4 regions of the Halomonas piscis genome follow, and region 2 is predicted to be linked to each of the others. Evidence: predicted binding sites of a transcription regulator. Region 2 holds the regulator's gene; each other region holds the start of a gene.
What was found. The regulator FNR, encoded in region 2, switches genes on or off when oxygen is low (the NO sensors DNR and NnrR bind a similar motif). The targets are predictions, from matches to a motif close to TTGATNTANATCAA.
Positions count from the first base shown of each region.

Region 1: hemN (oxygen-independent coproporphyrinogen III oxidase) is a predicted target of FNR. The motif match lies at 2,341-2,354, and genes of this name have one in related genera.
Region 3: P1P91_RS01055 (ribonucleoside triphosphate reductase) is a predicted target of FNR. The motif match lies at 2,879-2,892, and genes of this name have one in related genera.
Region 4: P1P91_RS09910 (OmpW/AlkL family protein) is a predicted target of FNR. The motif match lies at 2,180-2,193, and genes of this name have one in related genera.

Region 1 covers NZ_CP119391.1:2,530,258-2,537,926, reverse strand. Annotated here, with positions in the region: gene nosR (transcriptional regulator NosR) at 1-1,883, opposite strand, end outside; partial or broken gene P1P91_RS15135 (c-type cytochrome) at 1,934-2,118, opposite strand; gene hemN (oxygen-independent coproporphyrinogen III oxidase) at 2,533-3,918, shown strand; gene ubiT (ubiquinone anaerobic biosynthesis accessory factor UbiT) at 3,939-4,430, shown strand; gene P1P91_RS11860 (U32 family peptidase) at 4,400-5,329, opposite strand; gene ubiU (ubiquinone anaerobic biosynthesis protein UbiU) at 5,353-6,348, opposite strand; gene P1P91_RS11850 (aconitate hydratase) at 6,494-7,669, opposite strand, start outside.
Region 2 covers NZ_CP119391.1:2,660,045-2,667,713, forward strand. Annotated here, with positions in the region: gene ccoS (cbb3-type cytochrome oxidase assembly protein CcoS) at 1-58, shown strand, start outside; gene P1P91_RS12515 (sulfite exporter TauE/SafE family protein) at 55-768, shown strand; gene hemN (oxygen-independent coproporphyrinogen III oxidase) at 853-2,280, shown strand; gene fnr (fumarate/nitrate reduction transcriptional regulator Fnr) at 2,362-3,114, shown strand; gene ttcA (tRNA 2-thiocytidine(32) synthetase TtcA) at 3,265-4,170, opposite strand; gene P1P91_RS12535 (DUF294 nucleotidyltransferase-like domain-containing protein) at 4,292-6,106, opposite strand; gene P1P91_RS12540 (DUF4212 domain-containing protein) at 6,411-6,683, shown strand; gene P1P91_RS12545 (sodium:solute symporter family protein) at 6,690-7,669, shown strand, end outside.
Region 3 covers NZ_CP119391.1:222,737-230,405, reverse strand. Annotated here, with positions in the region: partial or broken gene P1P91_RS01065 (ISL3 family transposase) at 1-907, shown strand, start outside; gene P1P91_RS01060 (IS4 family transposase) at 1,135-2,331, opposite strand; gene P1P91_RS01055 (ribonucleoside triphosphate reductase) at 2,997-4,739, shown strand; gene nrdD (anaerobic ribonucleoside-triphosphate reductase) at 4,770-4,931, shown strand; gene P1P91_RS01045 (anaerobic ribonucleoside-triphosphate reductase activating protein) at 4,982-5,716, shown strand; gene P1P91_RS01040 (hypothetical protein) at 5,713-5,859, opposite strand; gene P1P91_RS01035 (tetratricopeptide repeat protein) at 5,856-6,692, opposite strand; gene P1P91_RS01030 (IS4 family transposase) at 6,932-7,669, opposite strand, start outside.
Region 4 covers NZ_CP119391.1:2,117,684-2,125,352, reverse strand. Annotated here, with positions in the region: gene P1P91_RS09920 (YqcC family protein) at 154-486, shown strand; gene P1P91_RS09915 (hypothetical protein) at 837-1,040, opposite strand; gene P1P91_RS09910 (OmpW/AlkL family protein) at 1,444-2,088, opposite strand; gene putP (sodium/proline symporter PutP) at 2,296-3,786, opposite strand; gene putA (bifunctional proline dehydrogenase/L-glutamate gamma-semialdehyde dehydrogenase PutA) at 3,823-7,014, opposite strand; gene P1P91_RS09895 (hypothetical protein) at 7,188-7,547, opposite strand.

The DNA.
Region 1 (7,669 bases), 130 kb from region 2:
CAGGGGGTGCCGCAGCTGCCGCGGTGGCGCTTGAGCCAGTCGAACAGGCGCAGCCGGGCCGGGATAGCAAGCCCCGCGCCCAGCGGGCACACGTAGCGGCAGTAGAACTTGTGGTTGAAGGCGGAGACCGCTATCAGCCCGATGGCGTAGGCGACAAAGGCCCAGTCGCGCTGGAAGCGCAGAGTGATGGCCGTCTTGAACGGTTCGACCTCGGCGTAGCGCTCGGCGGCGCCCAGCGAATGCAGCGATACCGCAAACAGCACCAGCAGAATCAGATATTTGATGGCCCAGAGGCGCTCGTGCAGGCCGAAGGGGACTTCGATCTGCTTGACCTTGAGCTTGCGCGCGGCCTGGTTGACCAGGTCCTGCAGCGCGCCGAAGGGGCACAGCCAGCCGCAGAACACGCCCCGGCCCCAGAGCAGCAGAGTGACCGCCACGAACGACCAGAGAATGAACATCATCGGGTCGATGAGAAACGAGCCCCAGCTGAAGTCGGTGATCAGGGCATGGGTAAAGGTGAGGATGTTGACCACCGACAGCTGGGCCAGCGCGTACCAGCCGATGAACAGCAGCGTGTAGAACTTGAACCCCAGCCGCAGCGGGTTGAGGATACGCGGGTGGCGCGCGAGCACGTCCTGGAACAGCATGATGCCGGTGAGCACCACAAGCCCGGCGCCCAGCACGCCGATCTGGAACGCCTTGTCGCGCCAGACCTGCACCCAGATGGCTTCTTCCTTCGGCGGCTCGGGGCGCTCGACATAGGCCTCGGGGATCGAGTAGTCGGCGTTGAAGCGGACAAACTCGGTATCCAGCGGGCCGGAGGCGCGGCGCACCAGCAGCGAGAGCTGCCAGGGGGCGCCGGGGTCAAAGGCGGCGTCTTCGCGGACGATGAAGATATCGCGTTCGCTGAAGGCCGGAGCGCCGTCGATGGCGAGATCGCCCAGGCGGATGTGATCGCTGTCGTGAAAGCTGATGGAGCTGCCGTGCTGGGCGAGCTCGACGCGGTCAAAAATGCCGCCGCGCACGTAGCCCGATCCCTTGAACGAGTAGTCGCCGCGGCCCATCAGCGCCACGGCGTGTTCGCCGGGCTCAAGTTCGGCCATCAGCGATTCGTAGCCGCTGTCGCCGAGCAGGTTGCGTCCGGCCATGGGCGCGTTCAGGTAGGTATAAAAAAGCTCGATGAAGGTTTTGTCGGCGGGCTGCGGCGTGTGCATGTAGTCTTCCGCCGGAGTGCCGACAAAGGCCTCGTCGACCTCGCCGTGGGTCAGGTGAAGGCGGCGAATCGTGCCGTCCCCGACCAGGGTTTGCCAGTCGGCCGAGTCATATACGTCGTCAAGCACCTTTGCCGGCGGCATGGCCGCGGGGTCGGCAATCAGCCCCTGGTCGGCGGCCACCAGGCGGGCGGCGCGCATGATGGTGTCGCCGGCGACGATCACCGTGACCGTGGCGCCGGAGACGGCGTCCAGCTCGCCGCCGACCTTGAGATGGTCGTTGACATGGGCGCCGATGTGCTTGTCGGCAAAGTTTTCCAGCTTCGACTCGGGGATACCCACCAGCATGATCGGCTCATCGTGGCCAAGGACATCGGTCTGGGTGATTTGCCCCTCGGTGTCGATGCCCACCAGCAGGTTGATGGGCTTGCCCGAGTAGGCGGGAATAGGGGCTACGTCGACGGTCTCGAAGGCGTAGCCGAGCAGGGTGTCGTCCTGCATCACGCGGCTGACCGGCCACTGGGAGTCGGCCGGCTCCAGCCGGTTGGCCGAGGGAAACCCCGCCTTGATGTCGGATAGTTCGACGGCCTGGCTTGCCGTCGCAATGAGCAGCAGGCCGGCGGCGATGAGCCAGGCGCAAAGGGCGCGTAGCCGGCAGGCGGGGCGGTGCATGAGATCCTCCTCGGGTAGAGAGCCTGGATACGGCAAGTGGCAGCCTGGGGTTACAGCGTGGGTTCGAGCATGTAGTCCACGGCGGCCTTGACCTCGTCGTCGCTCAGGCTGACCTGGCCGCCTTTGGGCGGCATGGCCTGAAAGCCGTTGATGGCGTGGTCGTACAGGGTGTCGATGCCTTTTTCCTGACGCGGCGCCCAGGCGTCGGCATCGCCGCGCCGGCGGCCCCGGTCATGTGGCAGGCCATGCAGGCCTGGTTATAGGTGGCTTCGCCGTCGGCCTGGGCGGCGGTGGCGGTGAGGACAAAGGCCAGGGGAAGCAGCGTTGCGGTGAGCAGTTTCATAACGGGTATTCCTTATGCATCTTTTTGGGGAGAAAAATACTGGTATCGCGGTAGCCGGGTCGGGGGCTGCCCGAATGCGTGGCTCTAGATTAGAACGCCCGGGCAGAAGAGACGTTGACGTGGGTCACTTTTTTCGCCGGCTACTCCCTTAAAATACGGCCGTTGCTCCCAAGGAGGTAGCCCCCTGGCCGCGTGGCATTCGGTCGCATAACGCCGGGCGCCCGAACGGGTAGCCTCGCTTTCGCAGAGGCGCTATGTTGGGCGGCACAGATTCGAGAGCGCAAAGACGAAAAGGGCCTTGATGCTATGCAGGACGAGCTGTTGTTTGATCGCGCACTGGTGGAAAAGTACGACCGCCCGGGGCCGCGCTATACCTCCTATCCCACCGCACCGCAGTTTCATGCGGCCTTTGCCGAGGACGACTACCGCGCCGCCGCGGCGCGCAGCAACGCCGCCGACAACCCCAAGCCGCTGTCGGCCTACGTGCATATCCCGTTCTGCGAAAGCCTTTGCTACTACTGCGCGTGCAACAAGATCATTACCCACAACCGCGAGCGGGCGGCGGAGTACCTCGAGTGGCTCAAGGATGAGATCCGCCTGCAGGGCGAGCTGTTTGACGACAGCCGGCGCATGACCCAGCTGCACCTGGGCGGCGGCACGCCGACGTATCTAAGCAACGACCAGCTCGCCGAGCTGATGGCCGTGCTGGACGACGCCTTCCACTTCGCCGCGCCCGAAGAGCGCGAGTTTTCCCTGGAGGTCGATCCGCGCACCGTCACCGCCGAGCAGATTCACGAGCTGCGCGCCCTGGGGTTCAACCGCCTGAGCTTCGGCGTGCAGGACTTCGACCCGGACGTGCAAAAGGCCGTGAACCGGGTGCAGAGCGAAGAGCAGGTGGTGGGGCTGATGCAGGCCGCCCGCGATGCCGGATACGCGTCGATCAGCGTGGATCTGATCTACGGTCTGCCGTTGCAGACCGTGGCCAGCTTCGACGCCACCCTCGAGAAGATCATCGCGCTCAGGCCCGATCGCATCGCCACCTACAGCTACGCCCACCTGCCGTCGCTGTTCAAGGCTCAGCGGCTGATCCGCGACGAGGACATGCCGCCGCCGGAGCGCAAGCTCGAGCTTCTTGAGCTGATCATCCAGCGGCTGATCGCGGCGGGCTATGTCTATATCGGCATGGATCACTTCGCCCTGCCCGACGACGAGCTGGCGCTGGCCCGGGACAACGGTACCCTGCAGCGCAACTTCCAGGGCTACTCCACCCACGCCGACTGCGACCTGATCGGCCTGGGAGTCACCGCCATCGGCAAGGTGGACGACACCTACAGCCAGAACGTCAAGGAAACCGCCCAGTACCAGCACCGGCTGGAAAGCGGCCGGCTGCCGGTGATGCGCGGCTATCGGCTAAGCGACGACGACCGCCTGCGCCGGGACGTGATCAGCACCCTGATGTGCCACGGCGAGCTCGACTTTGACGCCGTGAGCGCCGCCCACGGGATCGATTTCACGCGCTACTTTGCCGATGCCCTGGCATCGCTCGAGGAGATGCAGGCCGACGGCTTGGTCGAGGTCGGCGAGCGCCGGCTTGACGTACTGCCCGCCGGGCAGCTGATGATGCGCAACCTCGCCATGGCCTTCGATGCCTACCTGAATCCCGCCGAGGCGCGCTATTCGCGCACGGTGTAAAGCGCTTTCAAGGAGCCTGCATGTCTGCTTTGCCGTTTGCCCACCTAGTGTCCGCCACCGAGCGCCTGCCTTCGCCGGCGCGCCTGATCGCCTTGCTGGATCCGCAGGTGCCGCTCGCGCTCAAGCGCCGGGTGGTCGAGCCGCTGCTCAACCGCACCTTTGCCGAGCCTCTGGCCGAGGGCGAGTTCGACGCCCTGGAAGGGCGGCGGGTCACTTTGGAGGTGGAAGACCTGGGCGTTCGGCTGACGCTTGCGCTCGATGACGCGCGCTTTGCTCTGAGCCGGGAAGAAGGCGAAGCCACCATTCGCGGCGGCTGGCGGGAGTTCCTGTGCCTGGCCGCCCGGCGGGAAGACCCGGACGCCATGTTCTTTCAGCGCCGGCTGATGATCGAAGGCGACACCGAGCTTGGGCTCACGGTGAAAAACCTCCTCGACGGGCTCGAGGAGGGGCTGAGCGAAGGGCGGCTGGGCGCCGTACTGCGTCAGCTGGACACGTTCGCGGCCCGGGTGTAGTCCATGCCCGGGCGGCCGTGCCAGTAGCCGTCGCAGATCTCGGCGTCTACCAGGGAAAGCGGGTCAGGGGCGGCCAGCTCGCCGCGCCGGGCACGGTCAAAGTCCGCCACTACCCTGGCCATGCCTTCCGCCCGGGGGCTCAGGCGGGCAACGCCTGCGCCTGAGGCGGCAATCGAGGCGACTTCATGGCGCAGGTCCTGGCAGGCGCCGGAGAGCGTCTGAATGCCGTTCAGCGTAAATACGTCCTGGGTTTCCTGGGAGCGCAGCGCCATGCCTTCCGGGTGCTTCTGGCAGACAAACTGACAGCGGTCCTTGGGCTTTTGGTAGCGCCGGGCGGTAAAGCAGCGCGACGACCAGGCCAGCGGCAGGTGGCCGTAGGCGAACACTTCGCATTCGGCGGCCAGGCCCTGCTCGCGGCAGTCGGCCACCAGCCGGGTGACGTCCTTTCCCGACATCTCCACCGGCGCGTTGAAGCGCCTCATTCCCGCCCGCTCCAGCACGCCGATGGCCGCGGTGTTGTACAGGTTGAGCGCCGCACCGCCGACGAACCCAAGCCCGGCCGCCGCGCAGCGCTGTACCGCGCTCTGGTCGTTGGCTTCCACGGTGAACTCGCCGTTGTCGCACAGCTTGCGCAGATCGCGCAGGTCGGCCTCGGACTCGATCAGCGTCTGGCTCGAGAGCACCACTTCCTTGCCGCTCTGGGCAAGCTCCCGGCCTATTCCCAGCCAGTCGTCGAGCTTCATATCCCGCCGGCGCGAGCATACCGACTCGCCGAGATAGACGATATCCGCCGGCCAGTCGGCGGCGTCGCGGTAAAACTGCGCGTAATGTTCCCGGGTCCAGTAGAACAAGACCGGCCCCAGCGCCAGCCGCAGCGATGAGACAGAGCTATCAGCCATGACAATCTCCCGTTTTCAAAGAGCTATTTCCAGCGGCGCTCGTAGGCGCCCAGGGTGGTGGTAGTGCCTTCGGATATTTCGCCGAGCCCGGCGATCCAGGCGGGGTCTGGATGAAAGCGTCCGGGGGCGGTGTCCAGCCGGTCGATGGCCTCGCGCCAGATACCGGCCACCTTCGATACGTAGGCCGGGCTTCTTTGCCGACCTTCGATCTTCACCGCGCTGATATTCAGCTCGGCCAGCTCGGGCAAAAGCTCCAGGGTATTCAGGCTGGTGGGCTCCTCGATGGCGTGGTAGGTCTCGCCCTCGACCTCGAAGCGCCCCTTGCACAGGGTGGGGTAGCCGGCGTTTTCGCCTTTGCCGTAGCGGTCGATGAGTACGCCGTTGAGCCGGGATTCGAGCCCCGCCTCGGTTTCCTCCCAGCGCACGTGGGCCGCCGGCGAGCATACGCCCCGGGTGTTGGGCGATTCGCCGGTGAGATACGACGACAGATAGCAGCGCCCCTCGGCCATGATGCACAGGCTGCCGAAGGCAAAGACCTCGAGCTCTACCGGCGACTGCCCGGCCAGGTCGCGCACCTGGGTCATCGACAGCACCCGGGGCAGCACCGCGCGGCGGATGCCGAACTGCTCGTGGTAGAACCTGAGCGCCTCATGGCTCGTCGCCGAGCCCTGGACGGAAAGATGGCGGGAAAGGTCGGGGTAGCGCTTGGCGGCGTAGTCGAGCAGGCCCATGTCGGCGAGAATCAGCGCGTCCACGCCGAGCTCGGCAGCGTCGTCCACCGCGCGGGTCCACATGGCAAAGCTCTCGGGCTGGGGGTAGGTGTTAATCGCGCAGAATACCCGCTTGCCCCGGGCGTGGGCGTAGTCGATGCCTTCCCGTGCGCGCTTGTCGGTAAAGTTGAGTCCGGCAAACTGGCGGGCGTTGGTGGTGTTTTGAAAACCGAAATAGACGGCGTCGGCACCTTCGTCTACGGCGCGCTTGAGCGCGGGCAGATTGCCGGCCGGGCAGACAAGCTCCATGTTAAGCCTCCCGTGATAGGTAAGGCCGTCATGGTAAGGCGAAGCCGAGAGGTCGCAGTTGACCTGGATCATGGTGCGACCCCTGGCTTGCGGCTTGCCGGTGCGATCAACCCCCGGAAAGAAGCCGGGTTCTACAAAGCCGGCGTCAGGCCGCTTTCTTGTTGGCCCGCATCCAGTTGATCAGCCCGCCGGCGAGCAGCACCTCGACCTGGCGGCTGCTCAGGCCGTGCTTCAGGGCTATCTCGCCGCTTGCGCCTCTGGCCTTGAGCGTATCGCCCTGCTTCAAGGCCTCGTGCAGGCTCTCGAAGCTCAGAGACTCGCCGGCCCTGACTCTCTCGTAGTCGTCGTCGCTGGCAAATGTCAGCGGCAGCACGCCGAAATTGATCAGGTTCTGCCAGTGAATGCGCGCGAAGCTCTTGGCAATCACGAGGCGCAGGCCCAGATAGCGCGGGGCGATGGCGGCGTGTTCCCGGCTCGACCCCTGGCCGTAGTTGGCGCCGGCAACGATGATGTGGTCGCCTTTTTCCCTGGCCTGCTCGACGTAGCTTTCGTCGACGCCGCGCAGGGAAAACTCGGCAATCCTGGGGATGTTGCTGCGATAGGGCAGCACCTCGCTGCCGGCGGGCATGATCTCGTCCGTGGAAACGTCGTCGCCGGCCTTCACCAGGATGGGCAGTTCGAAACTTTCCTCGAGGGGCTCGAACTGGGGCAGCGACTCGATGTTGGGCCCCTTGATCAGCTCGACCTTTCGGGCCTCCTCTTCCTCCAGGGGCGCAAACAGGTTCTGGGTGTTGATGATCGGCGAAGCGGGCTCTTCGATAAGGGGATAGGCGAAATCCAGATCCCGCGGATCGGTGATCTCGCCGCGCAGCGCCGAGGCGGTGGCGGTTTCCGGGCTGCACAGGAAAACGCGGTCTTCCCGGGTGCCGGAACGGCCGGGGAAGTTGCGCGGCGTGGTGCGCAGGCTGTTGGTGTCGTTGGCCGGCGCCTGGCCCATGCCGATGCAGCCGTTGCAGCCGGCCTGGTGCAGCCGTGCCCCGGCGCCCAGCAGGCTTGCCACGTGGCCGTCGCGCACCAGCGTCTCGAGAATCGAGCGCGAGGTGGGGTTGATGTCGAAGGAAATCCAGTCGTGGATTTGGCGCCCCTTGACCATGGCCGCGGCGATAGCCAGGTCTCGATAGCCCGGGTTGGCGGAGGAGCCGATATAGGCCTGGGATAGCGGCTCTCCGGCCACTTCCCGCACCGGCACCACCTTGCCCGGGCTGGAGGGCTTAGCGATCAGCGGCTCGACGCTGGAAAGTTCGATGGTCTCGTGAACGTC
Region 2 (7,669 bases):
AAACGCCGAGGCCGCCCGCGAGCGGCGCCAGCAGCGCCAGGAGGACGAGCCGGAATGAACCCCACGGGCCTTGACCTGCCGCCGGTGCTGGCGGCCTTCGTCTTCGGTTTGATGGGCGGGGCTCACTGCATCGGCATGTGCGGCGGCATCATGAGCGCGCTGACCTTTGCCGTCCCGCCCAGCATGCGCCACCCGGCCAGGCTTTCCGGGCTGCTGCTGAGCTACAACCTGGGGCGGATCTCCAGCTACATGATCGCCGGCGCGCTGGTGGCCACCCTGGGCACGGTGCTCTCAATTGCCCCGGCGGCGCGTCTGGCGCTGCAGGTATTCGCCGCAGTGATGCTGATCCTGATGGCGCTTTACATCGCCAACTGGTGGAAGGGGCTTTTAAAGGTCGAGGCCGTGGGCCGACGCTTCTGGCGCTACATCGAACCTTTTGGCCGGCGGCTGATGCCGGTGGTCAAGCTGCCCCAGGCGTTTGCCCTGGGCGCGGTCTGGGGCTGGCTGCCCTGCGGGCTGGTCTACTCCATGCTCGCCTGGAGCCTGGCCATGGCCGACCCGGGCCGCGGGGCGCTGCTCATGGGGGCTTTCGGCCTGGGCACGCTGCCCGCCCTTCTGGCCACCGGCTTTGCCGCCCGCCAGCTAAGCGCCTTGATTCGCCACCCGGCGACCCGCACCGTCGCCGCCCTGCTGATTATCGGCTTTGCCCTGTGGCAGCTGTGGTCGACGTACCAGATGGCCACGATGGCGGAAATGTCCAGCGCTTAATTGATACAGCTCAACTCCTGCCCTCCGGCCCGGCGCTAGGATAGCAGCATCATTCTTGCGTTTTCCCCACCGGAGTTGTCTGCCATGGCCAGCGCTGCCCCCTTGCCTTTCGATGCCGCAGCGCTGTCTGCTGCCCGCCGGGACGCCCTTCGCTACCACCACGGCGCCGGCGGCCCGAGCTACCACCTCTACCCCGAGGTCGAAGCGTTTCACGACGCCTTCGGCGGCGACGATCTCTGCCAGGCGCTCGAGCGCAGCAATGCCGGCGGCCGCGGGCTTTCACTATACGTGCACGTGCCTTTCTGCCGCCAGAGCTGCGGCTACCGCCCCTGCCCGCACATCATCACCCGCGACACCTCCCGGGCCGAACCCTACCTGTCGCGGCTGGATCGGGAAATGGTGCTCACTGCCCGCCATCTGGATCGCACGCGCCCGGTAGAGCAGCTTTACTGGGGCGGTGGCACGCCGACGTTTCTGACCCTTGGCCAGATGAGCGATCTGTTTGACCGCCTGGACGCCCGCTTTGGGCTGTCGTCATCCCCCGCGCGCGACTACGCCATCGACATCGATCCCCGAGAGGCGGACGTCTTCACTCTGCGCCACCTGCAGGTGCTGGGCTTCAACCGGCTGATCCTGGAAGTACTCGACTTCAACCCCGAGGTGCAGCAGGCCCTTGGCCGCGAGCAGCCGCGGATCATGACCGAAACCCTGATGGAAGAAGCCCACCGACTGGGCTTTCGCTCGCTGACTCTGGCCATCGGCTACGGCCTGCCCCGCCAGACGCCCGAAAGCTTCGCCGACACCCTGGCCGACGTCATCGAGCTGAACCCGGCGCGTATCAGCCTGCAGGACCATGCCCAAAACCATGCCCAGAACCCTGCCCAGGACCATGCCCAGAGCTATGGCTACCGCCTCCGGCGAGGGCCGCTCCAGCAGCGCCGTGAAAACGACCGGCTGCCCGCCGCGGCCGATCGTCTGGCCATGCTGCAGCTGGCCGCCGACCGGCTTTGCCAGGCAGGCTATGTGCATATCGGCATGGACCACTTTGCCCGACCGGACGATAGCCTGGCCGTAGCCGCCCGGCAGGAAAGGCTGGGGCGCGGCCTCCAGGGCTATACCACCCACGGGCACTGCGATCTGCTGGGCCTTGGGGTGTCGGCGGTGTCGCGCATCGATGACGTCTACGCGCAGAACGCCGCCCGGCTGAGCGACTACGCCGACGCCCTGGATAGCGGCCGCCTGGCCACCGCGCGCGGCCTGCATCTTGGCCGCGATGCGCGCATTCGCCGCGCCGCCATCGAACGGCTGATGTGCGACGCCCGGCTGGATCTTGCTGCCCTGGGCCGGCATTTCAACATTGACGCGCCGCGCTATTTTGCCGCGGCGCTCGCCAGGCTGGGCGACGGCCGGCACGCAGGGCTGATCGAGCGGCGCGGCGATATGCTCAGCGCCACGGCCGACGGCCGGCTGGTGCTCCACCGGCTGGCCCGAGCGTTCGACGCGCCGCGCTAGCGGCAAAGCGTCACTGGCGGCTTGTGGGCCACCCGCGCTTGCTTCCATAATAGCGCCGTGACCTACTTCACGGAGGACTGCATGCCGGAACCACTCAGCCGTCGGCGCCCCCTGCTCCACGAAACCCGCTGCCAAACCTGCAGCCTGAGCTCGCTGTGCCTGCCGCTTGCCCTCGAGCTTGACGACATGGACCAGTTCGACGCCATCATTCGGCGGCGCGCGCCGCTGAAAAAAGGCGAGCCGCTGTTTCGCCAGGGCGATACGTTTACCAGCGTCTTTGCCGTACGGTCGGGCAGCCTCAAACAGGTCGCCATCGAAGGCGGCGGCAACGACCAGCTCACCAACTTCTACCTGCCAAGCGAACTGGTCGGGCTCGACGGCATCGACGAAACGAGCTACCCGGGTAGCGCCATCGCTCTGGAGACCACCACCGTCTGCGAGATCCCCTTCGACCGCCTCGACCTGCTTTCAGAAGAGCTTCCGGAGCTTCGTTTGCAGCTGTATCGCAGCATGAGCAAGGAGTTGCGCGACGACCGCCGCATGATGCGCCTTTTATCGCGCAAGACCGCCGACCAGCGCATGGCCAGCTTTCTGATCACGCTGTCCGATCGTTTTCGCCGCCGGGGCTACTCGCCCTACAGCTTCCGGCTCTCCATGTCCCGGGCCGATATCGGCAACTACCTGGGCCTGGCGGTGGAAACCGTCAGCCGCATCCTGAGTCGCTTCCAGACCCAGGAGCTGGTGGCCGTCTCCGGCCGCGAAGTGAATATTCTGGGAATGCAGCGCCTGCTGACGCTGGCCGAAGAAGAAGCCCAGGAAGCCACGTCTTCCTGAGACAGTATTGATACCCCCTCAAGCCGCTGGACAACAAAACAAGGGGCATGGGTTTGTGGGAGCGGACTTCAGTCCGCGAAGAAACTGCCCCGACACCGCCTTCGCGCAATGAATTGCGCTCCCACACTCATAGTCGGCCAGGCGCCACCCCTAGCCCACGTTGAGCGCCTGGATGCGCCCGGCAAGCGCTTTTTCCTGCTCGGCTTCCAAGTGTTCGAAGTCAAACAGCGTACGGTCGGCAAGCTGGGACGGGGCGACGTTGGTCACCGCCTTGAACATGCTTTCCAGCCGGCCGGGATGGTTCTTGTCCCAGTCGTCGAGCATGGCCTTGACGTTCTGACGCTGCATGTTGGGCTGGGAGCCGCACAGGTTGCAGGGGATGATGGGGTATTCCATCTGCCGGGCAAACTCGGCGATATCCGCTTCCTTGCAGTAGGCGAGCGGGCGGATGACGATGTTCTTGGCATCGTCGGACAGAAGCTTGGGCGGCATGGCCTTGAGGCTGCCGCCGAAGAACATGTTGAGAAACAACGTCTCCAGGATGTCTTCGCGGTGGTGGCCAAGGGCGATCTTGGTGGCGCCGATTTCCTCGGCAAAGCCGTAAAGCGAGCCCCGGCGCAGCCGCGAGCACAGCGCGCAGGTCGACTTGCCCTCGGGGGTTTTCTCCTTCACTACCGAGTAGGTGTCGCGCTCGAGAATGTGGTAGTCCACGCCGAGGCCGTCCAGGTAGTCGGGGAGCACGTGCTCGGGAAAGCCCGGCTGCTTCTGGTCGAGATTGACCGCCACCAGCGAAAAGCGTACCGGCGCGTTGCGCTGGAGGCTGCGCAGCATGTCCAGCATGGTGTAGCTGTCCTTGCCGCCGGACAGGCACACCATCACCCTGTCGCCCTCTTCGATCATGCGATAGTCGATGATGGCGTTGCCGGTCTGGCGGCGCAGACGTTTTTGCAGCTTGTTGAAGTCGCGCTTGCGGCGCACGTCGTCTACCGACGCGCTGCCTTCGAAAGCGGCGGAAGCTGCGGGGTCATGGGCTTGCACGGGATCGGAATGCGACATGGGGAATCTGCGCGTGTTGGTGGTAAATGGGCGGCGAGTGGCGCAGGCGGCGCCACGACGCGAAATCAATGGCCGCTATTGTAGCAATACCCGGCGCCTGCCCACCAACACTGGCGGCCGTTCAGGCGTACTCCAGGTGATAGCGGTGCGACAGCCGCTGCTTGAGGTCCTTGACAATATGCAGCGATTCGCGCAGCAAATCGCGCTCAAGGGACGACAGCGCCTGCACCACCACCCGGTCGCGGCCCTGACCGCTGCTTTCTTCCTCCGCCAGCTGGCCTTTGAGCCTGAGCTCGCTGAACAGCGCCAGCGCCTCGCCGACGTCGTCGGCAAAGCGGCGCTTCAGCCGGCCGTCCTCCACCAGCGCATCCAGCCGGGCAAAGGTCGAGGTGGCCTTGATGCGCCGCTCCAGCGCCATGGTGCGCACGCCGTGAACAATGGGGAAGATACCGCCTTTCTTGATATCGATGCCGTGCTGGGGCTTTTTCAGCGAGCCGAATAGCGTCAGCGGCGTCGAGAAGCGCAGCGCCGCCCGGGCAAAGTAGGACAGCAGCAGCTCGTCGTCGGCGCAGTGGTCGAACAGCGTCTCGCGCACGCGATCGAGCAGCGCGGCGTTACCAGCCACGGCGTGGGCGTCCAGCATGATGGCAAGCTTCATCAGGCTGTCGCCGTCCCGGGCGGCTACCCAGCGCACGATGCGCGCCTGCCACTCGCTGACGCTGCCCCGCCACTGGGGATTGGAGACCATGATGTAGCCCGGGCACGGCGGGTAGCCAAGCGTTGCCAGGGCGTCGCTGAAGCGCTGCACGGTGTCGCCGGCGTCGGGCCAGTCCAGGTCGTCTTCGACGATCAGCCCGTTGTCCTGATCGGTCTTCAGGACCTGTTCGCCGCGCCCTTCGCTGCCCATCACCATCAGGCAGCTGGCGCGGCGATAGGGCGCCTCGACGCAGAACGTCCAGGCCTTGTGAATGATGCGGCCGTTGAGCGCCGCCAACAGCTCCATGGCAAAGCGCAGCTTGACCCCTTGCGCCATCAGCGCGCTGACCAGCTCCGGCGTGCGCCGGCTGGCTTCGGCCAAGGCCTCCAGGTCGGGGGCCTGCTCCACCTGCAGGCTCACCACGTAGCTGCGGCTGGAAAAATAGCTCAGCACGTCGGTCAGCTCGACCACGCCAACCGGTACGCCCTCCTCCAGCACCACCACCCGGGCCACCTGACGGCGCGTCATCAGCACCAGCGCCTCGAACAGGTATTGCGCCGGCACCACCGTAATCAGCGCGTAGCGGGCAAGCCCGCCCACCGGGGTTTGCCGCGAAGCCCCTTCCAGGACCATGGCGTTGAGCAAATCCGTCTTGGTCAGCATGCCGTGGCCGTCCTCGCCCTCGACCAGCAGGCTGTCGGCGTGGTGGCGGTTAAGCTCTGCCACCGCTTCGGCGATATCGGTGTCGGCCTTGAGCCGGCGGGGGGTACGCATGCAGTCGCGCACCTTGGCCAGCATGAAGCCGGCCATGGTCACGCCGCCCTGGGCGCGCTTTTCCATCAGCCGGCGGGCCTTGCGCGCCAGGGACTGGCGGAAGTAGTCGTCAAACTCGGGGCAGGCGCGGCACAGCTGCTGAAACAGCACTTTGGGCACCAGGTAGCATACGCATTCCTGCTCGGCGATAAAGCGGTAGCGGCTCTGACCGTTGATGATGCTGATGGCGCCGAACACGTCGCCGTCGGTATAAAGGCCGATGCGCGCGGTGGCGTCGGGCAGCGTCGGGTCCACCTCGGCGACCTCGCCCCGGTGAATCAGGTACAGAAATTCGCCGGGCTGCCCGGTATCCAGCAGGATTTCGCCGCGCTCGAAACAGGCGATGTCCATGCCGCGCCGGGCATGCTCCCGCCCGGCCGCGTCGAGCAGGGAAAAAGGCGGCTGAGACAGCTCGACATCGACCATGGCTCCTCCGGCAACAGATAAAGGCAGATGCCGGCAGTATCGACGCTATGGCGCGCGCCGGCACCTATACCATCGTCATATTCATCAGCGCCGGATATATCAGCATCTTCTGCATGGCCCCTGAAATGCGCCGGCAGGGCGGGAGTGGCGGGCGTTTGATACCTTCGTGTAGAGACCAAAGTCTGGATTTATTTTCGCTACGTTTTGCCCAGTATAAGGGCACGTCGTGCCGGGCCGGCGCCCTGCGCGATGAAATCCACATACCATCTCCAACCTTAAACAATCACAAGCGGAGAACTACGCCATGGCAGATGACAACACCAACGCCAATGCCAACGCTACGGCATACTGGAAAGCCAACGTGCGCACCATTCTTGGCTGCCTGGTCGTCTGGGCCTTTGTCTCGTACGGCTGCGCCATTCTGTTTCGTCCGTTGCTTGCGGGCATCCCCATCGGCGGTACCGATCTGGGCTTCTGGTTTGCTCAGCAGGGCTCGATTTTGACCTTTATCGCGATCATCTTCTTCTACGCCTGGAAGATGAATCGGCTCGACGCCAAATATAGCCTTGGGGAGTAAGCCAGCATGGATCAGTTCATCATCAACATCCTCTTTGTGGGCGCCTCCTTTGCGCTCTACATCGGCATTGCCGTCTGGGCGCGCGCCGGCTCGACCAAGGACTTCTACGTCGCCGGCGGCGGCGTCCATCCGGTTACCAACGGCATGGCCACGGCGGCGGACTGGATGTCCGCGGCGTCGTTCATTTCCATGGCCGGCCTGCTGGCCGCCGGCGGCTACGCCAACTCGACCTATCTGATGGGCTGGACCGGCGGCTACGTGCTGCTGGCCATGCTGCTTGCCCCCTATCTGCGCAAGTTCGGCAAGTTCACCGTCCCGGCCTTTATCGGCGATCGCTTCTACAGCGACACGGCGCGCCTGATCGCGGTGGTCTGCCTGATCATTGCCTCAACCACCTACGTCATTGGCCAGATGACCGGGGCCGGCGTTGCGTTCTCGCGCTTTCTGGAAGTGCCCAACACCGCAGGGATCTGGATTGCCGCGCTGATCGTGTTCCTCTACGCCGTGTTCGGCGGCATGAAGGGCATCACCTATACCCAGGTGGCCCAGTACGTGGTGCTGATCATCGCCTACACCATTCCCGCGGTATTCATCGCCATGCACCTCACCGGCAACCCCATCCCCATGTTCGGGATGTTCAGCACCCACACCGAGTCCGGCATGCCGCTTCTGGACAAGCTCGACCAGGTGGTGACGGCGCTGGGGTTCAACGCCTACACCGCCGACGTCGACAACAAGCTCAACATGGTGCTGTTTACCCTCTCGCTGATGGTGGGTACCGCCGGGCTGCCCCACGTCATCATCCGCTTTTTCACCGTGCCCAAGGTGGCGGATGCGCGCTGGTCCGCGGGCTGGGCGCTGGTGTTCATCGCCCTGCTGTACGTCACCGCGCCGGCGGTGGGCTCCATGGCGCGGCTCAACCTGCTGACCACGGTCTACCCGGACATGGCCCAGCAGACCGAGAACTACGACGCCGCCGCCCAGAA
Region 3 (7,669 bases), 790 kb from region 2:
GAGCAGGCTGCCATATCGCTGATCAAGGAGATGCCGGTGCTGGCCGTCTCCCGGCAGCTGGAGATTGCCGACAAGCGCCTGTGGCGCATCGTGCACTACTATGTGGGACGGATGCTGTCCGAGGTCGCGGCTACCGGCCTGGATGAGACGGCCTCACGACGCGGCCAGCGCCATGTCACCGTGCTCCTTGACATGCAGCGTCCTCAGGAGCCGGTGATCTGTGCTGTGCCTGGCCATGGCAAGCCGCCATCGAGGCCTTCAGCGCCTTCCAGGCGGCGACCCGGACAACGTGGTCGAAGTCGTCTGTGACATGTCCCAGGCCTTCCTGAGTAGCGTGGCCGAGCACCTGCCCAGCGCCGAAATGACGGTCGACTGGTTCCACATCGTGCAGACTTTCACCAATGCCCCTGGACGAGGTCCGCAAGCGAGAGCGCCGCCAACAAACTCATCCCAAGGCACTGCGCTGGGCGGTGCTGAAGAACACCGAGGCCGGCAACCTGACAGCCAACCAGGTCACCGCCCTCCAGGAGCTAGTAAGTGACCGTAGCGCCACGGCGGAAGCCTGGATCATCAAGGAGAAGCTGAGGTGGATCCAACAGGCGCCGACGCCACGAGGCGCTCGCTGGCGGATCACCCACTACCTGAACGTGATGCGCGTTGCAGTGGCCGACAACGCGCTCCTGAAACCGATGGCGAAAGCCCTGAATACGCTGGAACGAGATGCCGAGCAGGTGGTAAGGCGCTGGCTCTCCGGCCTGACCAACCGCACCTGGAAGGCATGAACGGTCTGTTCCTGGCCGCCAGGTCACGTGCACGCGGCTATCGGAACGAGGCCAACTTCATCGCCATGATCTATCTGATCGGTAGCCCTGTGGGGCGCATGCTGAATCACACTCAATCCACATGAAGTGACGAAGAACCCAAAAGAGCCGTCAATCACGCGGAACCCGACAGCTAATATCTTGAGTCGCTCGTTACTCAACGTGTTTTATCTTTGAGCTGGGGAGGAGGCATTTGGTATAACTTTGGCTCCAGACAATAGTGTCTCATAAAAATCCGGCGTATTGGCAATGCGAGAAGTTGAGTTAATTGTAATTAAATATTTAAACCTGACGAATCCCCACGAATATGTTGCTACTCGCCGCATAGGCTCTGCTCCCTGACTTCCTCGCGAAGTCGTGCTCGGAGGGTTGTCCAAGCAGGCCAAGGCACGGCGTCGGGTTGATGACGACGAAGACATTCCAAGCCCAGGCGCCACACGGAAAGCACGCTCCGGTGCCGGATACTGTTGCTCTGATAGCGCCGCTGTTGCCCCCGGGCTCGGACATCCAGGCCGGCCACCATCATGGCCACGTTCGCCAACATGGCGATCAGCAGCAGGACCTCGATGCGCTTGCCCTGGCGAGACTGATGCATGCCGAAGCCCAGCCCGAACAAGGGACTTTTGACATCGCGGAACCCTTCCTCAATCTGCATGCGCTGTCGGTAGATCGTTACCACTTTATTCGCCAGCGTTGAGCGGTCCGGCAGATTGCTGACCAGCACCCAGGGCTCCTGCTGACGCCGGGCGATCGTCCGGCTGCCGCCGTCCCGAGAGATCCGGCCTTGTTTATTGCGATGCTTACGTCCCCGTGGCGGTCGATAATAGAGCACCATCTGAGCGCGGAACGGATGGTTTTCGGCGATCCGGACGGAGCCCCACGCCTGCGGTTCCGATGTCGCGTGTTGAAACAGGGTCTTCACGGGTTGCCATGCTTCGCCTGACGCCTGGTAACGGGCGGGCTGACGGACCCGTCCAACGATATACCAGCCGCGCGCTTCAACGGCCCGAAACCACGGGTTACGAAAGCCGGCATCGGTCACCAGGATCGGCGTGGCCTTGTCGGGCAGGATCCTTGCCAGCGCATCCAGCAGATAGGCTTCACAGTATGGGCATCCTTCCTTGTGATGAACCTTCTCGAAGATGGGCAGCGATCGCCCGGCGAAGGGCACCGCCGCACGCAGCAGGAAATGCCTGCCGCGGTCATCAATCGGCGACCAGTCCACCAGAATCAGTGGGCGCGTTGTATGGCCGATTAGCAGCGAGGCCATGAGCCAATAGAACAGCGGTCGTTCCTGATGAAGGTGAGGGTTGCCTAATAGTCGATCGACTCGTTTGATGGCGTGCTTGGCATCCGTCGAGCCCGGCAACGCACGGCCAATGGCCGTTAATCCCAGACGTCGCTCGCCCAGCAGAGCGCCAACGGTATCGAGGACGGTCTGTAGCCGCTTGGCATGGATCACGGAGAGTGAAGACGTCAGCAAGTTATGCAAGAATCGAGGGGCCTGCATGGGTCTCCTTCGCATGTTGTTGTGTGTCGTAACTCACAACATGCATGACTCATGCAGGCTTTTTCAATCCTATCATGCTGATTTTATTACCCATTTCATGGGGATTCCTCAGTATTTAAACCCATTTTTTTAATAGCATCTTTAGCAGATGATATTGAATTCAAACAATAAGCGCAGCACCTGCAGTATCCAAGGCTCCTGAGTATTCTCCCAGAAACACCTGTGCGGGTGTCCGATAGCCGAGTGTTTCCCGGACAGTCTGCATCGTGCACAGGAGTTCTGAACAATTTCGAGGATCGTGCAGAGGTCTGCTGACACGTTTCGTTAACAAATCCGCTGCACACCGGATGCCTCACCCGATGAGCTAGCGCAATCGTCTCCCGATAATGATCACTGGGCAAACTCGTCGTGCAAACGTTCCAGAGACTCCGGGACTCGCTTCCCATAGGTTGCCAGCGCAAGCAGAACGGCGCGCCCGTCCGAAGGACTGCCGGGATGGTTTCTGACAGGCAGGCAAGAAGTGCGAATCCCTCTCACCCGCCTATTAATGACCTGGATCATTTTTTTGCCGCCGGGAAGTACCTAGACTCCATAGGCACAACATATGGTGTTTTTGTTTATGCTTGATACCATATATAGAAATCCGGTCAGTGAAGGAGTGCTCCATGGAAAGCCCGCAGCCTGGTACCGTCGGGGTGGCATCGACGATCAATGAATATCTGCAGCGCGCCGACTGGCGCGTCAATGCCAACGCCAATCAGGGCTATTCCCTGGGCGGGCTGATTCTCAACGCCTCGGGCAAGCTGATCGCCAACTACTGGCTGGACGAGGTCTACCCCGCCGCGGTGGGCGACGCCCATCGCGAGGGCGACCTGCATATCCACGATCTGGATATGCTCAGCGGCTACTGCGCCGGCTGGTCGCTGCGCACCCTGCTGACCGAAGGCTTCAATGGCGTGCCGGGCCGGGCAGAGAGCGCGCCGCCCCGGCACCTTTCCAGTGCCCTGGGGCAGATGGTCAATTTCCTCGGCACCTTGCAGAATGAGTGGGCCGGCGCCCAGGCGTTCAGCTCTTTCGACACCTATCTGGCGCCCTTCGTGCGCCTCGACCGGCTCGACTACCCGGCAGTGAAGCAGGCGGTGCAGGAGTTCATCTACAACCTCAACGTGCCCTCGCGCTGGGGCAGCCAGACGCCGTTCACCAATCTGACCTTCGACTGGGTCTGCCCGGCGGACCTGCGCGACCAGGTGCCGGTCATCAGCGGCCAGGAGCAACCCTTCACCTACGGCGAGCTGCAGGCCGAGATGGACCTGCTCAACCGCGCCTATCTGGAGGTGATGGAGGCAGGGGACTGCCGCGGCCGGACGTTCACCTTTCCGATCCCCACCTACAACATCACGCACGACTTCGACTGGCACAGCGACAACGCCGAGCGGCTCTTTGCGCTAACCGCCAAGTACGGCCTGCCGTACTTCCAGAACTTCCTCAACTCGGACCTGGAGCCGCACATGGTGCGTTCCATGTGCTGCCGGCTGCAGCTGGATCTCAGCGAGCTGTTCAAGCGCGGCAACGGCCTGTTCGGCAGCGCCGAGCAGACCGGCTCGCTGGGCGTGGTGACGATCAACTGCGCACGCCTGGGCCACCGCTTTGCCGGTGACCGGGCGGGGCTCTATGCCGAGCTGGACCGGCTGCTCGAGCTGGGCCGCGACAGCCTGGAGATCAAGCGCGAATGCATCCAGAAGTGGATGGACGGCGGCCTTTATCCCTACAGCCAACGCTACCTGGGCACGCTGCACAATCATTTCTCGACCCTGGGGGTAAACGGCCTCAACGAGATGGCGCGCAATATCAGCGACGATTACTACGATATCGCCGACCCTGAGGGACAGCAGCTGGCGGTCGAGGTGTTGGAGCATGTGCGTGAGCGGATGCGTGAGTTCCAGGAGAGCACCGGTCACCTCTACAACCTGGAGGCAACCCCGGCCGAGGGGACCACCTACCGTTTCGCCAAGGAGGACGCCAAGCGCTTTCCCGGTATTCTGCAGGCCGGGACGGCCCAGGCGCCTTACTACACCAACTCCAGCCAGCTGCCGGTAGGCCATACCGACGATCCCTTCGAGGCGCTGATCCACCAGGATCCGCTGCAGACGCGCTATACCGGCGGCACCGTGCTGCATCTCTACATGCGCGAGCGGCTCTCTTCGGCCAGCGCCTGCAGGAAGCTGGTCCACACCGCTCTATCGAGCTTTCACCTCCCCTATCTCACCGTGACGCCGACCTTCTCGATCTGTCCGGTGCACGGCTATCTGGCCGGCGAACACGAGTTCTGCCCGAAGTGCGACGACGCCCTTCTGGCACAGCGCGCCTCCCAGGCCGATACCCCGGCCTTAGGCATTGCCGACCCGTGAACGGGTCATCATCGTAAAGAGGAGCTTTTCATGAACCACTCCACCGAAACCCTGCCCACCGAACAGCGTCAGCGCTGCGAAATCTGGACTCGGGTGATGGGCTATCACCGCCCGGTCAGCCAGTTCAACCACGGCAAGCAGTCCGAACACTACGAGCGCTGCCACTTCCGGGAGCACGCCACCACCCGTTAAACCCACCACCACGCCGGACGCCTGCGGGCGTCCGGTCGGAATTTGCCGCTATGTCCCCCATTGAATCCCGTCGGCCGCAGTTGCCTGTGGCCGGCCTGACACCCATGACCACCCTGGACTATCCCGACCACCTCGCCTGCGTGGTTTTCCTGCAGGGCTGCCCCTTGCGCTGCGGCTACTGTCATAACCCGCAGATGCTCGAACCGAGAAAGGCCAAGCCCGATGAGTGGGCGGAGATCGAGGCCTTCCTTGACAGGCGCCGTGGCTTGCTGGAAGGCGTCGTGTTCAGCGGCGGCGAGCCTATGCTGCATGCTGATTTGCCGCTGGCCGCCGCGCGGGTTCGCGCCCTGGGCTTCAGGGTCGGGTTGCACACTGCCGGCGTTTATCCCCGGCGCCTGAAGGCGCTGCTGCCCTGGCTCGACTGGGTGGGGCTGGACGTGAAGGGTAGCGCCGAAAACTTCGACGTCATTGTCGGCCGACGCGGTATGGCTGCTGCCCATCGGGAGAGTCTGGCCCAGCTACTGGCCAGCGATGTCGCCTTCGAGTGCCGCACGACCGTCCACTGGCGCGACTGGACCCTGGCATCGCTACGCGATTTGGCCCTATCGCTGTCGGCGCAGGGAGTGACGCATTATGCTATCCAGATGGCACGCCCTCAGCAGTGTCTGGAAGAAGCCTACACTCAACCGGTGACAACGGCCCCGACGACTGCCGAGCTGCACGATCTCGTGCATCGCCTGCAGCCTGCCTTTCAACACCTGGAGCTGCGCGAAGGAGTGGTTTAGTTCGGTTGCGGAGCCTCTTTCGACGCCTGCTCGCCGTTACTGTCATTTTCAGCAAGTGGCTGATCGTCTCCACCACGGATCGCTGGGACAGCAGCGCCGAGAAAATGCTGGAAAACCAGGCTCTGATCCTGGTCGTCCCTCATGTCAGGATTTTTTTGAGCTTCTGCAAGGCCCTGTTCCGCTGCGCCCGGAAGAACCACTTGATGGCTTGAGTGTAGTTCTGGGGAACGCCCCTGCCTTCGCCATATAACAAGCCGAGACCGAATTGCGCCTCGATAATGCCCTGTTCCGCGGCCTGGCGAGTCCATTCAGCGGCTTGAGTATCGTCCTGGGAAACACCCTCGCCTTTGAGGTACATAATGCCCAGGTTGTGCTGCGCGTCGGCAATGCCCTGTTCCGCGGCCTGGCGGTACCACTTGACAGCTTGGGTGTCGTCCTGGGTGACGCCCCTGCCGTTGACGTACATGACGCCCAAATTGTGCTGCGCGCCGGCAAAACCCTGTTCCGCCGCCTGGTGGTACCACTCGACGGCTTGGGTGTCGTCCTGGGGGATGCCCCTGCCTTTGTCGTACATGACGGCTAGATTGTACTGCGCGGCGGCAAAGTCCTGTTCCGCGGCCTGGCGGAACCACTCAGCAGCCTGGGTGTAGTCTTGGGGAACTCCTATGCCGTTGTGGTACATGACGCCCAGATTGTGCTGCGCGGAGGCAAGGCCCTGTTCCGCGGCTTGGCGGAACCACTCAGCAGCTTTAGTGGTGTTCCGAGGAAAAACGCCCCTGCCGTTGAGGTACATGGCGCCAAAATTGTTCTGCGCTTGGGCATCGCCTTGTTCAGCGCGGTGTTTAGTATCGCTCTGACTGAGGTCGTCGAACCCGTTAACGCCAGTAAGCGAACGGGCGTAGATCACCAATACCACCCCTGCGATCACGGGGCTGACACACAGCAGGGCCCGTAACACGGTATCCAGCTCCATCATGCCTCCTTGCCCGCCTGGTGGAGTCTTCCCAGGAGAGCCATTTCCCCGGTGCTTTGTTTTCCTTGGCCGCTGCGTGTCAGGGGTCTGGGCGGCGTCGTTCGCTCTGGCAGTGTCTCCGTACGCTATTTACACCCCTTAGTCTGCTAAACCGTGGCGCAGGCGCACGGCAATGTGGAGTGGCCTTATGTGTCAACCTGAGTTCAGGGTTTAACACCTGACGAATCCCCACGAATATGTTGCTACTCGCCGCATAGGCTCTGCTCCCTGACTTCCTCGCGAAGTCGTGCTCGGAGGGTTGTCCAAGCAGGCCAAGGCACGGCGTCGGGTTGATGACGACGAAGACATTCCAAGCCCAGGCGCCACACGGAAAGCACGCTCCGGTGCCGGATACTGTTGCTCTGATAGCGCCGCTGTTGCCCCCGGGCTCGGACATCCAGGCCGGCCACCATCATGGCCACGTTCGCCAACATGGCGATCAGCAGCAGGACCTCGATGCGCTTGCCCTGGCGAGACTGATGCATGCCGAAGCCCAGCCCGAACAAGGGACTTTTGACATCGCGGAACCCTTCCTCAATCTGCATGCGCTGTCGGTAGATCGTTACCACTTTATTCGCCAGCGTTGAGCGGTCCGGCAGATTGCTGACCAGCACCCAGGGCTCCTGCTGACGCCGGGCGATCGTCCGGCTGCCGCCGTCCCGAGAGATCCGGCCTTGTTTATTGCGATGCTTACGTCCCCGTGGCGGTCGATAATAGAGCACCATCTGAGCGCGGAACGGATGGTTTTCGGCGATCCGGACGGAGCCCCACGCCTGCGGTTCCGATGTCGCGTGTTGAAACAGGGTCTTCACGGGTTGCCATGCTTCGCCTGACGCCTGGTAACGGGCGGGCTGACGGACCCGTCCAACGATATACCAGCCGCGCGCTTCAACGGCCCGAAACCACGGGTTACGAAAGCCGGCATCGGTCACCAGGATCGG
Region 4 (7,669 bases), 540 kb from region 2:
GTAGCCTCGAAGCTTTATCCACCGTTACATCGGCGGCGCATGGCGTGGCACCGGGTGTCGACGCTTGGCAGCGTCGGTCTGCGCTGGGACAATGCGCGGCTTCCCTTGTATGGTTGCCGCTATCGTCCTTTCCTTACCTGAAGAGTCCTTTACATGAAGACACGACAAGAGCTTGAGCAGGCGCTGGAAGCGCTGGAAGCCACGCTGAAAACCGCCGGCTTGTGGCGAGTGGAGACGCCGACACCGGCGGCGTTTGCCAGCCGGCAGCCGTTTTGTATAGATACCATGTCCCTGCCGCAGTGGCTGCGCTTCGTGTTTGTCGCGCGGCTGCGCGGACTCCTTGAAGAGGGCGCTGCGCTGCCGGAAAAGTGCGAGGTGGCGCCAGCGGTGAAGGCCTATCTGCAGCAGGAAGGCGTGCGGGCCAGCGATCAGCTGCTGGTGGTACAGAGCGTCGAGCGGGTCGACGCCGTCATCAACCAGGCCTGAGCCCGGCTAAAAAAGCGCTGCCCGAGGGGCAGCGCCAGTGTGTGGGGAGAGCGGCACAAAAAGGAACATCGCTCTTGGGAGTTAGCCTCTAGTACTACAACTCTCGCCGCTGCCGTGGTCGTTCATGCATTACCGCCTGGACCGGCTGCCGACAGCAGCATTGCCAAGCTCGGTACTGGTGCTGTCGCCCCTCAACAACAGGCATTGTGACTTGTTCAGTTTCTACCGTAGTGCTGGGGGCACGTCGATTGGAAGGAGGCAGGGGAAATGATCGCCGAGATGCCGTGTGCTATCTCGGCGATGGGCAAGAAGCCGTATTCCTGGTGGCAACTTGTTGACGCCTGACCGGGTCACTGTCCCGCGCAATGATCGCAGCAGTAGGTCTTGCCATCGCGATCGGTACCGTGACCGACGATTCGGCAGCCACAAGTTGCGCAGCTCGGCGCGAGCTTGGTAATGGCGCATTCAAAGGAATCGAAGGTATAGGTCTGTCCTTCCAGGGTAAGCGTAAAGGATTTGTCGTAATCGTTGCCGCAAAGATCGCAGGTTGCCATGGTATTGACTCCTTTTACCTGTAACGCGATATCAGGACGTGATTCGAAACGAGAACGTTTTTTGAATCTCCTCACTATTTGAACCTAACAGAGAATACGGATTTTTCCAGGGTGCGTTGACGCTTCACATCGAAAGCCACGGAAGCGCAGATGCCATGGCCGCAGCGACCTTTTAATGTTTTTCCAATGTATCAAATCGCCAGGCAATCGCGCCTTCGACCGCCATGCGTAAGCCGGGCTTGTCATCGAGGGTTTCTTGAAGCAACACCGTCTTCCGCTTTGATCAGTGCGTATCAGTCGACGTGAGTTGGGGCATCGCGGGCTCGTGTCGTGCTGGTGTAAGAACCTCAACAATACGAGCCTGCTCTTTTCTTCGCTGGGCAGCACGAAACGTCAACGGCCCCTAGAAACGGTAGCTGATGCCGCCCATGACCACCACCGGATCAATTTCTACGGTACCGGCATCCGCACCGGCCACCTTGGCGTCGGTATCGATATCGATATACCAGGCAGCGGCGTTCATGGCCCAGTGTTCGTCGATCAGTACGTCGATGCCGAGCTGTCCGGCCGCGCCCCAGGAGTCATCCAGATCCAGCGAAGCGCCGGGTACGTCGACCTCCTCGTCGGAAAAGTGGGTGTAGTTGACCCCCGCGCCGATGTAGGGCTGAACCCGGGCCGGCGTGCCGCCCAGCGGATAGTATTGCAGCGTCAAGGTGGGTGGCAGGTGCTTGGTCTCGCCGTTGACCGCGCCGTCGGCAATGCTGATGTCGTGCTTGAACGGCTGGGCGGCCAGCAGCTCCAGGCCCAGTTTGTCGTGGAAGCGATAACCCAGGGTGAAGGCGAAGCCGGTGTCGTCGTCGACATCGACGCCAAGGCCTGTCATGCCCAGGGCATGGATGTCGCCGTTGTCACTTTTCGGCGATACCTTGGCGACGCCGACGCGGGTGTAGAGATCACCGGCGCCGTAGGCGAACGCCTGGGTGCTGGCGGTAAAGGCAGCAGCGGCAACGCCGGCGGCAAGCAGAGCAGGAAGAACAGTGTGGCGCATGGTGTCATCACTCCAGTGGTTGGGGTTAGCGGCAGGCAGCATTTGCCGTTGATCACTGGTAGCAGTGTAAAAGCCCGGAACCCGTCAATTATTGATCCAGCGCAAGTGGTACTGCTCTTTTACCTCCAAAGACATAGTCAATGCTACTTACAAAGTGAAAAGGCTCCCGCAGGAGCCTTTCATCACGCTGGGCGTTAGCCCGGGTTTTTAGCGCGCGATATGCTGGTACTCGCCGGCATCGGCGGTTGCGCGGCTCACCGCCAGAATGGCGATGAAGGAGGCGATAAAGCCGGGGATGATTTCATAAATGCCGGGGCCGCCCATGAAGCTTGCGTTCCAGCCCAGCGCAATCCACGCCATGACGGTCACGGCACCCACGATCATGCCGGCGATGGCGCCGGCGCCGTTGGTCCGCGACCACATCAGCGACAGGATGATGAGCGGCCCGAAGGCGGCACCAAAGCCCGCCCAGGCGTTACTCACCAGCCCGAGCACCTGGGAGTCCGGGTTCGACGCAATGGTGGCGGCGACCAGCCCCACGATGACCACGCTTAGCCGGCCGATGTTGACGGCTTCCTTTTCCGTGGCTTCCTTGCGCAGAAAGAGGCGGTAGAAATCTTCGGTCAGCGAGGAGGAGGCCACCAGCAGCTGGCTGGAAATGGTGCTCATGATGGCGGCAAGCAGCGCCGCATAGAGAAAGCCGGTGATCAGCGGATGAAACAGCAGCTCAGCGAGGATGATAAAGATGGTTTCCGGATCCTCGACGTCCATGCCGTTGCGGACGGCATAGGCACGGCCGAGCACGGCCATGGAGCCCGCCCCGAACAGCGAGATGAACATCCAGCTCATGCCGATATTGCGCGCCGTGGGCACGTCTTTCAGACGGCGGATGGCCATGAAGCGGACAATGATGTGCGGCTGGCCGAAATAGCCAAGCCCCCAGGTGACCGCCGAGAGCCAGCCGATGAAGGTCAGCCCGTCCGTCCACGAGAGCAGGGTGGGATCGGTTTCGTTGAGGACTTCCGAAGCCTGGGAGAGCCCGCCGCCGCCTTCGCCATAGAGCACGACCAGCGGCATGATGACCACCGCCAGCATCATGATGCAGCCCTGCACGAAGTCCGTCATGCTCACCGCCAGAAAGCCGCCGACCACGGAATAGGCCAGCACGATGCCAAGCGTAATGACGATGCCGGCGGAGTAGTCGCTCATCCCGCCGATATTGATGACGTCGGTAAAGGCGCTTTCGAACAGCTTGCCGCCCGCCACCAGGCCCGAGGCCGTGTAAACCGCGAAAAACACCACGATCACGATGGCCGACACGGTCCGCAGCGGTATGGCCCGGGTGGGAAAGCGGTTGGCCAGAAACTGGGGGATGGTGATGGCGTTGCCGTAGTGCACCGTCTGTTCGCGAAGGCGCGGCGCGACCAGAATCCAGTTGGCAAAAGCCCCCACGAACAGCCCGATCCCGATCCAGGCCGACGCAAAGCCCGAGACGAACATGGCCCCGGGCAGCCCCAGGAGCAGCCAGCCGCTCATGTCTGACGCGCCGGCGGAGAGCGCGGCCACCGGCGGACTCAGGGAACGGCCGCCGAGTATGTAGCCTTCCGAGGTGGACGTTGAGGCGCGCATGGCATAAAAGCCGATGCCCAGCATGAGCGCGAAATACGTAAACAGGCTGATCCAGACGCCAATAGCCATGAGACCTTCTCCTTTCTTGCTTGTTGTGTCGTTATTCTAGTCGTTTCCCATGGCCAGCAGAGAAGCGTTGCCGCCAAGGGCCGCGGTATTGTTGGTCACGGTTTTTTCCGAGGCAAAGCGCTGCAGGTAGTTGGGACCGCCGGCCTTGGGGCCGGTGCCCGAAAGCCCCTGGCCGCCGAACGGCTGCACGCCGACCACCGCGCCGATGATGTTGCGATTGATATAGACGTTGCCGGCGCGGATTCGGCGCGCCACGTCCTCGGCGAAGGTGGCGTTGCGGCTGTGGACGCCAAAGGTCAGCCCGTACCCCCGCGCGTTGATGGCGTCGATGACCTGGTCCAGCTCGTCGGCTTGATAGCGCACGATATGCAGAACAGGGCCGAACTTTTCGCTTGCCAGCGCGTCGATGCCGTCGATGGCAAACGCCGCCGGGGCGACGAAGGTGCCGTGCTGGGTGATAGTCTCGTCCAGCGGCGTCTGGGCAATCAGCCGGCCTTCGTCGGTCAGCGCGTCGATGTGCGCCTGCAGCTGCGCTTTGGCGTCTTCGTCGATGACCGGACCGACGTCGGTGCCCAGGTCGCGCGGGTCGCCCACGCGCAGCTCCTGCATGGCGCCGGTGAGGATCTCGATGACGCGATCGGCCACGTCCTCCTGGAGGTAGAGCACGCGCAGCGCCGAGCAGCGCTGCCCGGCGCTCTGGAACGCCGACTGGATGACGTCGACGACGACCTGTTCGGGCAGGGCGGTGGAGTCAACGATCATGGCGTTGAGCCCGCCGGTCTCGGCGACCAGCGTGGGCAGCGGCGCGTTTTCCCGGGCAGCCAGCGCCCGGTTGATCACCCGGGCCGTATCGGTGCCGCCGGTAAAGGCCACCCCGGTAATGCGCGGGTCGCCGGTGAGAACGCTGCCCACGGTTTCGCCGTCGCCGGGCAGTAGCTGGACCACGTTGCGCGGCATGCCGGCGGTGTAGAGAAGCTCCACCACGCGGTGGGCAATCAGCGACGTCTGCTCGGCGGGCTTGGCCAGCACCGTGTTGCCCGATACCGCGGCGGCGACCATCTGGCCGCAGAAGATGGCTACGGGGAAGTTCCACGGGCTGATGGCGGCAAACACGCCCTTGCCGCCCATCTCGAAGGTGTTGGATTCGCCGGTGGGGCCGGGGAGCTCGATCGGCTCGGCGAAAATATCCTCGGCGCGCATGGCGTAGTAGCGGCAGAAGTCCACCGCTTCCTTGATTTCATCCACGCCGTCGGTCAAGAGCTTGCCGCCCTCCCGGGAGCACAGCGTCATCAGCTCGGGCATGTGGGATTCCAGCAGGTCGGCAAAGCGGCGCAGAATCGCCGCGCGCTCGGTAGCCGGGGTGGCGTCCCAGTCGGGAAACGCTGCCCAGGCGGCGTCCAGCGCCCGGGCGGTCTGCTCGGCGGTGACCCACTGGATACTGCCCAGACGCTGGCGCCGGTCGAAGGGGCAGGTCACGGCGTGGGTGCTTGAGGCGTTGTCGTCCACTTCGAAGGCCAGCAGCGGCCGGGCAGTGTAGGTTTTCTCCATGAAGCCGGCCATCTGCTCCATCAGCGGATCGTAATGGCTGCGGATGTTGAGGTTGACCCCCCGGGCGTTGCGCCGCCGCGGGCCGTAGAGATGCTGGGGCAGCGGAATGCGAGGATTGGAATAGGAGTCCTGGGCGGCCAGGGTATCAACGGGATGCTCGCACAGAGACTCCACCGGTACGTCCGGGTCCACGATCTGGTGGACGAACGAGGAGTTGGCGCCGTTTTCCAGCAGCCGGCGCACCAGGTAGGGCAGCAGGTCCTTGTGCGCGCCGACCGGGGCGTAAATGCGGCAGTAGGTGCCCTGGGGCGCCCGCTTAAGCGCCGCGTCGTAAAGCGCCTCGCCCATGCCGTGCAGGCGCTGGAACTCGAAGGGGCGATCGTATCGGTTGGCGTGGTCGAGAATGGCGGTGACGGTGTGGGCGTTGTGGGTGGCAAACTGGGGAAAGATGCGCCCCTGGGTATCGTGAGACAGCAAAAACTCCACGCAGGCGAGATAGGCCACGTCGGTGCCGGCTTTGCGGGTGAACACCGGGTAGCCCTCGACGCCCAGCTGCTGGGACTCCTTGACCTCGGTATCCCAGTAGGCGCCTTTCACCAGCCTGAGCGGAATTTCGTCGCCCTGCTGGTCGGCCAGCCGGTTGATATAGTGCAGCGTGGGCAGCGCACGCTTGGCGTAGGCCTGCACGACCAGCCCGAAACGGCCCCAGCCCCGGGCGGCGTCGCTTTCGTAGACCGCGCGGAAGACTTCCAGGGAAAGCTCTAGGCGGTCGACCTCTTCGGCGTCGATGGTGAGCTCGACGTCAAGCTCGCGGGCGGTGGTCACAAGGGCGATGACGGTTTCCACCAGCTCTTCGAGAATCTGCTCCCGACGACCGAATTCGTAGCGCGGGTGCAGCGCCGAGAGCTTGATCGACACCGACGGCGCCGGGGCCTTGTCGCCGATTTTCTGCCGCGCCTGGCCGACGTGGCGGATGGCGTGCTGGTAGTCATCGAAGTAGCGCCGGGCGTCGTCCCGGGTGCGCGCGGCTTCGCCGAGCATGTCGTAGGAGTAGGTGTAGCCCTTGTCGAATAGCGGTTTGGAGCGCTTGAGGGCCTCGTCGATATCGCGGCCGAGCACGAACTGGCGGCCCATGATCTTCATCGCCTCGACCATGGCGCGGCGAATCACCGGCTCGCCCATGCGGTTGACCATGCGGTTGATAAAGCCGGCGGGGTGGCCGTCCCGAGGATGGTCGAGCTTGAGCACCCGGCCGGTGGTCAAAAGCCCCCAGGTCGAGGCGTTGACCAGCCAGGATTCGCTCTTGCCGACGTGGGCGTTCCAGTCGGCGGGGCCGAGCTTGTCCTCGATCAGGGCATCGGCCGTGGCCTTGTCGGGGATACGCAGCATGGCCTCGGCAAGGCACATCAGCATCAGCCCTTCGTGAGTGTCCAGGCTGTACTGCTGCAAGAGCTCGTCGATGGTGTCGACGGCGGTGTCCATGTTGCGCACTTCGCGCACAAGCGAAGCCGTATCCTCTTCAATGCGGGCAAAGCTGTCGCGGTCGGTATCCAGCAGCTTGACCAGCTCGCGAACAAAGCGGTCTTCATCGACAATGTAATGCTGGCTGATACGCTCCATCAGCGTATCGGGATCGGTTTGCCAGGTGGCTGAGTCACGCAGTGTCTTGGCGTTGAGCATTGAAGTCCCCGAGGAAAGACGGAATGAATCAGGCAGTACCCACGACGCCGCGATAGATCGCAGGCGCCCGTGAGCGGATAATACGCCATTCTTTCATGATAGGCGTCCCGAGATGAAGAGCTCTTCAGACTTTGGTGGCGACGCCTGTGCGGCGTCGCGGGCCGGGGCGTCGGTCAGGAGTGCTCCAGCGCCATGCGGGCAGAGAGGTGGTCACGAAGCGCCCGGAGCTCCTTTTGACCGGTAGCGTTGAGCAGCGGTTTGCCCTGGGCAAGCTGCCAGTGGCGGCCGTGCTCTTCCATGAGGTGGGACGCCCGGCGGCGCACGCTTTCCAGGTATTCATCATGGCGAATCGGGTAGCCGATCAGCGTGTGCCACTCGCTTTCGCTGACTCGGCTTTCCAGCGCCTTGTCAAAAAGCTCGAGCAGGTGGTGGGATTCGGTGCGGTAGCGCGGCGTGCGGGTGGTCAGTAGCACCACGACCGTGCTGCCGATTACCAGCAGGCAAACGCCAAATACCAGCAGATAAAGCGCCATTGAGCGGCTCCCGGCCTGTGCGTAGCGAATACGCAGAGTGAGTGGATGCGGCGTCTGCGCATTATACGCAGACGCGCTCGGCGGAAAAATTTGCCCGCCGGTGAACTTTTATCAAAAGGGCT